2 linked regions of the Kitasatospora sp. NBC_00315 genome follow. The protein of the gene in region 2 interacts with the protein of the main gene of each other region in a pairwise test. Links are inferred from orthologs where the notes say so. Each region holds a gene or a part of one and is shown on either strand. Other genes may lie near its edges.

Region 1 (5,138 bases), 260 kb from region 2 along the record:
CCACCAGGGAGGGGTGCACCCGGGCGATCACGAAGGTCGGCGAGGTGACCGCGCCGCGTACCCCGAGCCCCGCGCCCAGGCCCCGGGTCAGCGTGGTCTTGCCCGCGCCCAGTTCGCCGGAGAGCAGCACCAGGTCACCCGGGCGCAGCAGCGCGGCCAGGTCCCGGCCGAGCCGGCCCATCCGCTCGGGAGTGGCGACGGTGAGTGTGGCTTGCGCGCCCATGCCTGTGTCGTGCCCTTCGATCCGTGCGGAGCCGCCGTCCGGCCGCCGCCACCGCTACGGTGCCACACCGGCGGGCGGCGGCGTGCCGGGGCCGCCCGCGCCCGGCCGCGGAGCGGTCACTGCGGTTCGGCGAGCTCCTGGACGGCCTGCGGCAGCGGCTGCGCGCCGGCGTACTCGACGGCCCGCCGGAGCAGCCCGGCCAGGTGCCGGTCGACCAGCTCCGGGCGCTCCAGCATCACCAGGTGGCCGGCGTTCTCCACCAGGACGAGTTCGGCGCCGGGCAGCGCGCGGGCGATCGCCTCGCTGTGCCCGGGCGGGGTGAGCAGATCCCTGGTACCGGCCAGGACCAGGGCCGGGATGCCGTGGAGGGCGGCGAGCGCGTCGAGCTTGTCGTGCGTCCCGAAGGCCGGGTAGAACTCGGCGACCACGTCGATCGGGGTGGCGTCCAGCAGCTGTTCGGCGAAGCGCACCACACCGGGGTCGACGTCCTTGCCGCCGAAGGAGAACCTCCGGTAGAAGACGGCCGCGAAGTCCGCGCCGAACCGCCGGGTGGCCTCGACCAGCTCGACCTGGCGGCCGAGCAGTTTCATCATCCCCGGGGCGACCCGGCGGAACAGCTTGGCCCCGACGGCCGGCAGGCCGAGTGTGACGCTGTCCCAGTCGCTGGCCAGCGTGCCGATCAGCGCGACCCCGGCGACCCTCCCGCCGCCCCCGGTGGGGGACGCCCCCGCGCCGAACAGCTCGGGGTACTGGGCGGCGAGCGCCATCACCGTCATGCCGCCCATCGAGTGACCGACCAGTACGATCGGGCCCTCGGGCGCCACGGCGTCCAGGACCGCCATGAGATCCCCACCCAGCTGGTCGATGCTCGCGGCCTCGCCCGCCAGGAAGGTGCGGGAGCGTTCGGAGCGCCCGTGGCTGCGCTGGTCCCAGAAGACCAGCCGCATGCCCTCGCGCAGCGCGGCGCGCTGGAAGTGCCAGCTGTCCTGGTTGAGGCAGTAGCCGTGGCAGAACACCACGGTGAGCGGCGCGGCCACGGCGGGCGGCGGCCCGCCCGGGCTCCTGCGGCCGCCCGCCCGGAGCAGTGCGCCGGAGCCGGCCAGCACCCCGGGCAGTCCGGTGCGGTCGACCGCACCCCCGTCGGTGCGCCGCCGGGCGAACCAGGCGCGCCTGGCGCCCCGGCCCGGCTCCTCGGGTTGCGGCTGGACGGGGCCCGGCCAGCCGGTGCCGTCCAGCTCGACGTACAGCTCGGTGCCGTCCGGCGCGCCGACGGTCCGCGGACGCCCGCGCAGCGACCCGTACGGGGCGGTGGCGTCCAGCGCCTCCCGGGCCCGGCGGCGCATCGCCCGCCCGACGGTGAGGCGCTCGACCGCCACACCGGCGGCGGCGCCCGCCGCGACCACACCGACCGAGATGCCGATCAGCCCGGCCCGGCTCACCCCGGCCGAGGCGCTGCCGGCGGCGCGGGCCACCGCCGCGATCGGGTTGCCGCCGTCCTGCTCGCTCATGCCGTGGCACCACCGGCGGACGGCGCGCCGGGGACGGCGCCGACGTACCGGCGCGGCACCCGGCCGCCGATCCGGGTGACGATCTCGTACGACACCGTGCCGCAGGCCCGGGCCCAGTCCTCGGCCGTGGGCTCACCCTGCTCGCCGGTGCCGAAGAGCAGCACGTCCTCGCCGACCCGGGGGGTGTCACCGCCGAGGTCCACCACGAACTGGTCCATCGCGACCCGGCCGGCGACCGTGCGCCACTTGCCGGCGATCTGCACCGGCCCGGTGTTGCTGGCGTGCCGGGGGATGCCGTCCGCGTAGCCCAGCGGGACCAGGCCCAGCGTGGTGGCACCCGGCGTCGTGTAGTGGTGGCCGTAACTGACGCCGTGACCGCCGGGCACCTCCTTGACCAGGGCCAGCCGGGCGGTCAGCGACATCACCGGGCGCAGCCCGAAGTCGGCCGGTCCGCCGACCTCCGGGACGGGCGAGAGCCCGTAGGTCGCCAGGCCCGGGCGGACCAGGTCGTAGTGCGCCTGCGGGAGCAGCAGGGTGGCCGGCGAGTTGGCCAGGTGCCGGACCTCGGGGCGCAGCCCGGCGCCCTCCGCGTACGCGAGCGCGGCCGCGAAGCCGTCCAGCTGGGCCTGGATGGACGGGTGGCCCGGCTCGTCGGCGGCGGCGAAGTGCGACCAGACGCCCGCGGCCGTCAGCAGGCCCTCGGCCTCGGCCCGCAGGACGGCGGCGACCAGGTCGGGCCAGTCGTGCGGCTGGCAGCCGTTGCGGCCGAGGCCGGTGTCGGCCTTCAGGTGCACCCGGGCCGGCACGCCGCAGGCCCGGACGGCCGCCAGCAGCTCGTCGAGCGCCCATCGGCCGCTGACCGAGATGTCGACGCCGGCGCGCAGCGCCTGCTCCCAGGGAGCGCCCGGGGTCCAGAGCCAGCACAGGATGCGGGCCCGGTCCGGCCCGATGCCGGCCGCGCGCAGGGCCAGCGCCTCCTCCGGGGTGGCGGTGCCCAGCCAGGTGGCCCCGGCCTCCAGGGCCGCCAGGGCGCACGGCAGCGCGCCGTGGCCGTAGGCGTCCGCCTTGACCACGGCCATCACGGCGGGACCGCCGGTGCGCTCGCGCAGGGCGGCCACGTTCGCGCGCAGGGCGGCCAGATCGATGGTCGCCTCGGCCCGGTGGTGTCGGCCGGGGGCATCGGCGGTGGTGGCCGCCCCGGTCGTGTTCGCAGTTGTCATCGGGGTCAGTCTCCCAGACCGGTCCGGGTGCCCGCCGGACGGCCCGGTCAGGCCGTGTCCCGGGCGCGGCGCGCTCACCCGTCCCGGCGGCCCGCCCGGCCGGCGGGCGCGGCCGCGCGGACGTCGCGCCAGACCGCCGGCAGCTCCCGGGCCAGATCGCTCGCCGCCACCGGCGCGCCCCCACCGTCCGCGCCGGTACCGGCCGCCCGGCGTCCGGCCAGACCGTGCAGGTAGGCGGCGGCCGAGGCGGCGTCCAGCGGGGTGAGGCCGGCTGCCAGCAGCGAGCCCGCCAGGCCGGCCAGGACGTCCCCGCTGCCGGCCGTGGCCAGCCAGGAGGTGCCGGTCGGGTTGACCCGGGCCTGGCCGGTGGGCTCGGCGACGACCGTGCTGGAGCCCTTGAGCAGGACGGTCGCCCGGTAGCCGGCCGCGAGCCGGCGGGCGGTGCGCAGCCGGGCCGCCGCGAGCTGCCCGGCGTCCGGGGGCGGGCCGCCGTCCACGCCCGCGAGCAGCCGGGCCGCCTCGCCGGTGTGCGGGGTCAGCAGGGTCGGTGCGGTGCGCGCGGCGAGCACGGCGGGGCCGAGCCGGGCCAGCTCGGTCAGGCCGTCCGCGTCGACCAGGACGGGCACGTCGGCCGCCAGCGCCTCCCGCAGCGCCTGCTCGGCGCCGTCACCGCCGCCCGGTCCGACCACCCAGGCCTGGACCCGGCCGGCGCCGGCCGGCCCGCCCTCGGTGACCAGCACCTCGGGGAAGCGCCGGACCACCTCCTCCGCCGCCGTGCCCACGTACCGCACCGCGCCCGCACCGCCGCGCAGCGCGCCGGAGACCGCCAGAACCGCCGCCCCCGGGTACTTCGCGGAGCCCGCCGCCACCCCGACCACACCGCGCCGGTACTTGTCGCTCTCCGTGCCGGGTCGGGGCAGCAGCGCGGCCACGTCCGTGTGCTGCAGCGCCGTCAGAGCCGCCGGCGGCAGGTCGAGGCCGATCGGCACGAGCTGAACCGCACCGGCGTGGGAGGCGCCGGGATCGACCAGCAGACCGGGCTTGTGGCTGCCGAACACCACCGTCACGTCGGCCCGCAGCGCCGCCCCCGGCACCTCGCCGGTGTCGGCGTCGACGCCGCTCGGCACGTCGACCGCGACCACCAGGGCGGGGCGCGGGGCGGTGGCGTACGGCTGCGCCCCGGCCCGCAGGCCGCCCCGGCCGCCGATACCGACGATCCCGTCCAGCGCGAGGTCCGCGGCCGTGAAGGCGGCCAGGCCGGCCGCCGGCTCCGTCAGCACCCGACCGCCGGCCGACCGCAGGGCGGCCAGGCCGTCGGCGTGCGCCCGGTCGGGCGCCAGCAGGACGGCGGTGACGGCGGCGCCGCGCCGGGCCAGCAGCGCGCCCGCGTGCAGGGCGTCACCGCCGTTGTCCCCGCTGCCGGCGAGCACCGTCACCCGGCTGCCGTAGACCCTCCCCCGGTGGTCCGCCAGCAGCCTGGCGCAGGTCGCGGCGAGACCGGCGGCCGCCCGCCCCATCAACGTGCCCTCCGGCAGCCGGGCCATCAGCTCGGCCTCGGCCGCCCGGATCCGCTCGACGGTGTGTGCGTGACGCATTCCCCGGCCTCCAGTGGCTCAGCCCTCGGCGATGACTACCGCCGACGCTACGCCCGCGTCGTGGCTGAGCGACACGTGCCACGAGGCTACGCCCAGTTCGGCGGCGCGCGCCGCGATCGTCCCGGTGACCCGCAGCACCGGCCGGCCGGACGCCTCGGTGTGCACCTCGGCGTCGTGCCAGTTCAGCCCGCCGGGCGCGCCGAGCGCCTTGGCCAGCGCCTCCTTGGCGGCGAACCGCGCCGCCAAGGAGGCCGTCCCCCGCCGCGATCCGGACGGCAGCACCAGCTCGGCCTCGGTGAACAGGCGCTCGGCCATCCCCGGCGTGCGCTGCAGGGCCTCCCCGAACCGGTCGATCCCGGCCACGTCGATCCCGACCCCGATGATCACGCCCCACACTCCTCCGCCGCAGTCCCTCGCTGCCGGGGACCTTACGGCACGCCTTCGGGGTGAGAGCCGCTGCGAACCCCCTTCGCCACCGGCCGGTACGCCCGCCGGGTGCTGTTCGGCGAGCCGCTCGGCCTGCCCGCGCCGGTCTCCCGCGCGCCGGCCGCGGCGCCCCTGCGGTGGAACGCGGCCACCGCAGGGGCGCCCG
Region 2 (7,517 bases):
CACGAGACCCACGTGTTCTCCAGCAGCACGGGTGCCCGCCTGAGCGCCTGAGCCCTCCGGCGTCCCACGCCGAAGCTCACAGCGCGACAGATTGACAGCTCCACAGACGACTGAGCCCTGCCGGACGGCGGTCCGGCAGGGCTCGGTCGTACCCGGACGCGCTCGCGCAGGCGTCGGCACCGGGCCACCTGCGCGGCCACCCCGGCCGAGGAGCCGGCACCGGGGCACGCCGGTGCCGAAAGCCCGTCCGAGCGATCGAGCCCGCACGTCAACACGGTGGCGGGACGAATCGGGACACGCGTCACTCGTTGGGGTAACGGAGTGCGATATCGGACATACCCAGCGCTACGCTCCTGAGCGTGAATCAGCTTGTTCGCCGCATCGGCCAGACCGTAGCCCTCACCCTGCCCGTGATCCTGGTGACCACCGGTACCCTCGCCGTGACCCGGGTGCCCTGGGCCCCGCCGACCTCGCTCGACCAGCAGGTGGTCGCGGCGTCGAGCAACGACGGCGCCGGTATCGGGCGCGCCGCCGCCGGTAACACCTCCGGACAGGGCCTCGCCCCGCAGGACGCCCTGCGCGCCGACCTCCTGGACGAGCTCCGCGCCAACAACCCCGGTACCGCGCTCGACCTGCTGGAGCGCACGATGCGCGAGAAGCCGTCTCTCACGCCCTACTGCAGCTCGCTCGCGGTGGATCTGGGCAAGGCGGCGGTGCGCAAGTACCAGGGCGACGTCCAGCGGGCACGTTCCTTCGCGCGCCCGGTCTGCGACGGCTCGTTCGCCTCCGGCGCCACCGGCTGAGCTCGGCGGACCGAACCCCGGCAGCGCCCACCCGGCAGCCCACACGCGCCGCCCGCCCGCGCGGGCCTGCCGACCGCCCGTCGGCCCACCCCCGTCCGTCGGCGCGCCCGCTTGCGCGCCGCACCACCGCTCCACGCCGCAGCACCGCACGGCGACCCCGGCACCTGCGCTCCCCTCCTGGCGCCGGCAGGCGTCGGCGCCCGCCGCACTGCCGCGGCTCCGGCCGCGCGCGGATCTATGGTTACCGCATGACCGCTGACTCAGCCCACCTCGTCGCGTCCACCGTCACCCAGGCAGTGATCCTGGCCGGCGGGCAGGGCTCCCGACTGCGCCCCTACACCGACGACCGCCCGAAGCCGCTGGTGGAGATCCCCGGCACCGGCACCCCGATCGTCGGGCACCAGCTGGCCTGGCTGGCGGCCGAGGGGGTGACGGACGCGGTGATCTCCTGCGGCCATCTGGCCGAGGTGCTGCAGGAGTGGCTCGACCAGGCCGACCTGCCGCTGAACGTCAGCACCGTGGTGGAGAACGAGCCGCTGGGCCGGGGCGGCGGGCTCAAGTACGCCGCCCGCGCCCTGCCGCGCCCGGACGAGCCCTGGTACGCCACCAACGGCGACATCTGGACCCGTTTCAGCCTGCGCGACATGGCGGCCTTCCACCACGAGCGGGACGCCGTCGCGACGCTCGCGCTGGCCCGTCCGCGGATCCCGTGGGGCGCCGTGGAGACCGATCAGTTCGGCAACGTCCTGGACTTCATCGAGGCACCGCCGTCGCCGTTCCTGATCAACGCCGGCCTGTACGTCTTCAGCCCCGAGTTCGCCGCGCTCCTGCCGGACGTCGGGGACCACGAGCGGACGACCTTCCCCCAACTGGCGCGAGGCAAGCGGCTGGCGGGCTACCAGCTCCCCCAGGGCGTCTACTGGCGGGCCATCGACACCGCCAAGGACCTCACCGAGGCCGCCAAGGAACTGGCGTCCGGCGCGGGCGCCGGGGCGCGCTGACCCCCCCGCAGGACGCCAGGCAGGACCACGGGCAGGACGACCCGCAGGACGCCAGGCAGGACCACGGGCAGGACGACCCGCAGGACACCGCACGGACCGGCGACGGGACGCCCGGCGGCCCGCCACGGGCGCCACAACGAGCGAGCCGGCCGGACGCCCCCGAGGGGTGTCCGGCCGGCTCGTCGTCGGTCCGTGGCGGGCCGTCACGAAGGCGGCGCCGCCGGGGGATGGATCCGTCAGGTCGACGTCCCCGCGCCCGGCTGCTGCCGACCCTGGGCGCCCAGGCCGCTGGGCAGCTCGGCCAGCGGGCCGCTGCCCAGGACGCCGCCGAGCAGGCCGCCGCTGCTGGACGGGCTGGGCTTGGACGCCGCCCCGCCCGGAGCGGTGCTGCGACCGCTGGGCGTGGTCTTGGCGGGCGGGTTCGAGGCGGCGGTCGACGGGGCGTCGGACTTGCCCGCCCTCGGCTTGGCGCTCGGACTCCCCTTCGGTGACGCCCCGCCGGAGGGCGTGGCACCCGCACTGGGCGAGTGCGACGCCGAGGGCGACGGCTTGGCGGACGGCGTCGACGGGGTGCTCGGCTTCGCCGAGGCGCCACCCGGCCAGACCGGTGTGCCGTAGTCGCTGTCCGGACCGGCCGGTCGCGGATCCGGGCGGCCGCCGGTACGGACGGCCGCGCCGAGCATCGACCCAAGCAGCAGGGTGAGCCCCACCACCAGCGAGGTGATCACGGCGCCCCGGCGCAGGACCCGCCGCCGCAAAGCGCCCGGTGCGCCGGCGCCGTGGCGCCGCCAGGCCTCCAGCGCCAGCCGCCCGTCCAGCGAGCCGAACGGCGCGCCGGCGATCAGCAGGGGGCTCCAGGCCACCAGGAAGATCAGGTCGGGGGTGTCGTAGACCGGCACGGCCCGCCAGCTGACCGTGAACAGCAGCGCGGCGGAGAGCAGCATGGCGGCGCCGGCCGCGAACCGCTGCCAGAGGCCGAGGATGGACAGCACGCCGACCACGATCTCGGTGAAGGCGACCCCGAGGCCGGCTCCGACCGGGTGGGCCATGGCGAAGTTCAGCAGTGGCTCGGCGACCCCCCAGGGGTGCAGCGAGGCGAGCCAGCGCATCATCGAGCCGCGGTCGCCGCCGTCGAAGTACACCGGGTTGCAGAGCTTGCTGAACCCGGCGAAGACGGACAGCGATCCGAGGACCACCCGCAGCGGGAGCAGGACCAGGCCGAGGTCGACCCGGCGGCCCGGGTACCGGGCGTGCCGGGAGTCCCCGGCCGCCGCCGCGGTGACCTCGGGCAGCTCGCCGGCCGGGCTCCAGGCCTTCGGCTCCGGGCGGGTGCTGCCGCGGCCCGCCTGCGGGGAGCCGGTCTGCCGGGGCACGGTCGCCGATCCGCCGTACGGCTGGATCACCTGGGTGTCGTCCTCCGCCAGGGCGCCGGAGGGCCCCCGGCCGGCGCCGGCCGGGGCGGGCACGGTGCTGAGCCGGACGGCGTCCAGCAGCCGGGTGGCCGCGACGTCGCCGGGCGCGGCCTGGCCCGTCCAGGTGACGGCGGTGACCCGCCCCTTGCGCCGGGGCGCGCCGACGGCCGCCCCCGCGAGCAGGGGGGCGTCGGCACTGTCGACCACCACCTGCGGGGTGACCAGCGGCCGCCGGATGAAGCCCTGGCTCGCGTACGGGTCGCCGAAGGCGGCGCCGTACGACAGCAGGTCGGTAGGGGCGTCGATCAGCGGCGCCACGGGGGCGCCGAGTCTGAGCCGGAAGCTCGCCTGGGTGCTGCTCAGCCGGGCGGGGTCGGACGGTACCTTGACCGTGTTGAGACCGGGGCCGGAATCTATCCCCGCCGCGCCGCCCTGCCCGGGGAACCGAGGTGTTCTGGTGTCCACACCCGTCTAACCGGGTGACGGCCGATTAGGACACTCTCCCGGGTGGATTCTTGGCGGCCACTTGAAGTGATCATGAGAAAAGCGATCGAGCCCGATCGGGCCCGATCGCTTTCACTCAAACCTGTACAGGTCAGGACGTGCGGGACCGCAGACGGGCCGCCTCGTAGAGCACGATGCCCGCCGCGACACCGGCGTTCAGCGACTCGGTGGCACCCGGCATCGGGATCCGCACCCGGATGTCACAGGTCTCCGAGACCAGGCGGGACAGACCCTTGCCCTCGCTGCCCGCGACGACGACGACCGGCCCGGTGAGCGCCTCCAGGTCACCGACCTCGGACTCGCCGTCGGCGGCCAGGCCGACCACCAGGCAGCCGGCCTTCTGGTACGCCTCCAGCGCGCGGGTCAGGTTGGTGGCGCGTGCCACCTGCAGGCGCGCCGCCGCACCCGAGGAGGTCTTCCAGGCGCCCGCCGTCATACCGGCCGCCCGACGCTCGGGGATGACCACGCCGTGCGCGCCGAAGGCGGCGGCGGAGCGGACCACCGCGCCGAGGTTGCGGGAGTCCGTCACGCCGTCCAGTGCCATGATCAGCGCGTCCTGGCCGAGGTCGGCCGCGACACCCAGCAGGTCCTCCGGGTGCGCGTACTCGTACGGCGGCACCTGCAGCACCAGGCCCTGGTGGTTCAGGCCGCTGGTCATCTGGTCCAGCTGCGCGCGCGGGGCCTCCATCAGCGGGATGCCCCGCTCGTTGGCGGCCTGGAAGGCCTCGCGGACCCGGTCGTCGGTGTCGATGAACTGCATGACGTAGAGCGCGGTGGCGGGCACGCCGCCCTGCAGCGCCTCGACCACCGAGTTGCGGCCCACGACCAGCTCGGCGGCGCCGGCGCCGCCACGGCCGCCACGGCCGCCGCCGCCGCTGCGGCGCATGCCGGCCCGGGACTTGGCGTCCATCTCGCGCTTGACGGCCGCGTTGGCCTGCCGCTGCTTGACGTGGCCCTTGCGCGCCGAGGCGGGCGGCGTCGGACCCTTGCCCTGCAGTGCCTTCCGGCTGTGGCCGCCGGTACCGACACTCGCGCCCTTCTTCGACCCGGGGTTGCGGCGGTTCCTGCGTGCACTGTTGCCGGCCATGGCCTTACTTCCTGTCTGTCCGGCATGCCTCACTGCGACATGCTCTTCGTCCTGCGTGGGCCCTCCTCGTCCGGCCGGCGGGAGAATCCCGGTCGGCCGGACAAGGAGGGAGGGCCGTACCGGTCCGGTACGGCCCACCCTCACCCCTGGGAAGGGGTTACTGGTTACCAAGTGTGACGGGTTTCCGCGACTCGCGGGCCCGCGTGCTACGGGTTGCCGATCGTCCAGCGCGGGCCGGACGGGGTGTCCTCGATCACCAGCCCGGCCAGGCCGAGCTGGTCGCGGATGGCGTCCGCGGTGGCGAAGTCCTTGCGCGCCCGGGCCGCCTGCCGCTGGTCCAGGACCAGCCGGACCAGCGAGTCGACCACGCCGTGGAGGTCCTCGCCGCGCTCCGCGCCGGCCCAGTGCGGGTCGAGCGGGTCGAGACCCAGCACTCCGAGCATCGCACGGACCTCGGCCAAACGTGCTACCGCGTTCTCCTTGTCGTCCGCCGTCAGCGCGCTGTTCCCCTGCCGGACGGCGGTGTGCACGATGGCGAGCGCCTGCGGAACGCCCAGGTCGTCGTCCATCGCCTCGGCGAAGGCCGGCGGCACCTCGGGCGCCGCCTCGACGGGCCCGCAGCGTTCCACGACCCGCTGGACGAAGCCCTCGATCCGACCGAAGCCGGCCTCGGCCTCGCGCAGCGACTCCTCGCTGTACTCGATGGTCGAGCGGTAGTGCGGGGCCGCCAGGTAGTACCGGAGCACGATCGGGCGCCAGCGGGCGACCATCTCCGAGACCAGCACCGAGTTGCCGAGCGACTTGCTCATCTTCTCGCCGCTCATGGTGACCCAGGCGTTGTGCACCCAGAAGTTGGCGAAGTCGTCGCCGAACGCCTTCGACTGGGCGATCTCGTTCTCGTGGTGCGGGAAGATCAGGTCGATCCCGCCGCCGTGGATGTCGAAGGCCCCGCCGAGGTACTTGTGCGCCATGGCGGAGCACTCCAGGTGCCAGCCGGGCCGGCCGCTGCCCCAGGGGGTGTGCCAGCTCGGCTCACCCGGCTTCACGGACTTCCACATCGCGAAGTCGCGGTGGTCGCGCTTGCCGGTCTCGCCCTCGCCCGCCGGCTGGCGGAGGCTGTCGATCTTCTGGTTGGAGAGCCCGAGATAGCCGGGGAAGGACTTGACGTCGAAGTAGACGTTGCCGTGGGCCTCGTAGGCGTGCCCCTTGGCGATGAGCGCCTGCATCATCTCGATCATCTCGGGGACGTGGCCGGTGGCCCGCGGCTCCACGCTCGGCGGCAGGCAGCCGAGCGCCGAGTAGCCGTCGTTGAAGGCGCGCTCGTTGGCGTAGGCGATCTGCCACCAGGGCGTGCCGAGCTCGCGCTCCTTGGCGATCACCTTGTCGTCGATGTCCGTGACGTTGCGCACGAACGTCACCTGGTAGCCGCGGTAGGCGAACCACCGCTGCATGACGTCGAAGTTGAGGCCGGACCGGATGTGCCCGATGTGCGGTGGTGCCTGGACGGTGGCGCCGCACAGGTAGATCGAGACACAACCCGGTACAAGCGGGACGAAGTCGCGTACCTGGCGGGCGTCGGTGTCGTACAGACGAATGCTCACAGCGTCAAGCGTAGTGGGCAGCAAGGGGTGCCCCACGACAATCCGGGATGTCAATCCCGTCGCAGGGTCATGACAGGCGTGTCGCCAACCGGAGCGACACGCTCCGCTCAGGCGTTCCCGACCACCTTGCGGGGGGTGAGCCGGACGACCACGCGCACGTCATCGGGGCCGTCGTAGCGGTATTCGCTCTCGCCGCGGTACTTGCGGGCGAGCTCGTCGATCAGGTCCTTGCCACCCTCCCGGGTGAGCGAGACCTCACCGCGGAACTCCAGGTACGTGTACGGACTCTCCGGCGGGTTGATGACCACCGAGACACGGGGGTCGCGAACCATGTTGAGGTGCTTGCGGCGCCCCTCCACCGTGGAGAACAGCAGATCGTCGCCCTCCCGCCGGACCCAGACCACCGAGGACTGCGGGCTGCCGTCCTCCTGCACGGTGGCGACCACCGCGAAGGACTTCCCGTCGATCAGCGCCTTGGCGGTGTCGGAGAGCTGCACGGACACGGGGACCTCTTCTCGTTCGCTCGACAGCGGGGTCGAGGGTTGACGGACCGTGTCAACGGTAGAGACCCGCTCCCTGTCTCCACCGCTGAACACGCGTCAGCCGCGGCTCATTCCCCGACGGCCGCGTCCGTCTCGTACACCAGCGCCGTGGCGAGCGCAGCGAGCCCCTCGGCCCGACCGGTCAGCCCGAGACCGTCGGTCGTCGTCCCGGACACCGAGACCGGCGCGCCGACGGCCGCCGACAGCACCTCCTGGGCCTCGGTGCGGCGCTTGCCGATCTTCGGGCGGACGCCGATCACCTGGACCGACACGTTGCCGATCTCGAAACCGGCCGCCCGGACCAGCCTGGCGGCCTCGCCGAGCAGCTTCACCCCGGACGCCCCGGACCACTCGGGCCGGTCGGTGCCGAAGTGCGCGCCCAGGTCGCCGATCCCGGCGGCCGAGAACAGCGCGTCGCAGGCCGCGTGCGCGGCGACGTCCGCGTCCGAGTGCCCGGCCAGGCCGTCCCCGGCGTCCGGCCAGTCCAGACCGGCCACCCGCAGCGGGCGGCCCGCCTCGAAGGCGTGCACGTCGGTGCCGATGCCGACCCGGGGAATCACCGGTCGC

What was found.
Region 1: the proteins of rlmB (region 2) and OG823_RS20660 interact in binary tests that used the Escherichia coli proteins (3 or more experiments, as listed by UniProt). The link is inferred for Kitasatospora sp. NBC_00315 from one-to-one orthologs.

The regions. Positions count from the first base shown.
Region 1 is NZ_CP108025.1:4,976,330-4,981,467, reverse strand. What follows is about bases 2,287-5,138. They hold OG823_RS20660 (NAD(P)H-hydrate dehydratase), read right to left. Parts: upstream 4,547-5,138; coding sequence 3,026-4,546; downstream 2,287-3,025. Other genes in these bases: OG823_RS20655 (holo-ACP synthase), read right to left, coding at 4,565-4,933; alr (alanine racemase), read right to left, coding at 2,287-2,951. Outside these bases: tRNA (adenosine(37)-N6)-threonylcarbamoyltransferase complex ATPase subunit type 1 TsaE, read right to left, coding at 1-223; OG823_RS20670 (alpha/beta fold hydrolase), read right to left, coding at 340-1,731; more of alr, read right to left, coding at 1,728-2,286. UniProt on the Escherichia coli protein: Bifunctional enzyme that catalyzes the epimerization of the S- and R-forms of NAD(P)HX and the dehydration of the S-form of NAD(P)HX at the expense of ADP, which is converted to AMP.
Region 2 is NZ_CP108025.1:4,711,517-4,719,033, reverse strand. What follows is about bases 2,810-5,754. They hold rlmB (23S rRNA (guanosine(2251)-2'-O)-methyltransferase RlmB), read right to left. Parts: upstream 4,808-5,754; coding sequence 3,812-4,807; downstream 2,810-3,811. Other genes in these bases: cysS (cysteine--tRNA ligase), read right to left, coding at 5,014-5,754; OG823_RS19385 (DoxX family membrane protein), read right to left, coding at 2,810-3,534. Outside these bases: OG823_RS19400 (ABC transporter ATP-binding protein), read left to right, coding at 1-51; OG823_RS19395 (hypothetical protein), read left to right, coding at 360-803; OG823_RS19390 (NDP-sugar synthase), read left to right, coding at 1,052-1,804; more of OG823_RS19385, read right to left, coding at 2,041-2,809; more of cysS, read right to left, coding at 5,755-6,408; OG823_RS19370 (PPOX class F420-dependent oxidoreductase), read right to left, coding at 6,516-6,911; ispF (2-C-methyl-D-erythritol 2,4-cyclodiphosphate synthase), read right to left, coding at 7,019-7,517. UniProt on the Escherichia coli protein: Specifically methylates the ribose of guanosine 2251 in 23S rRNA.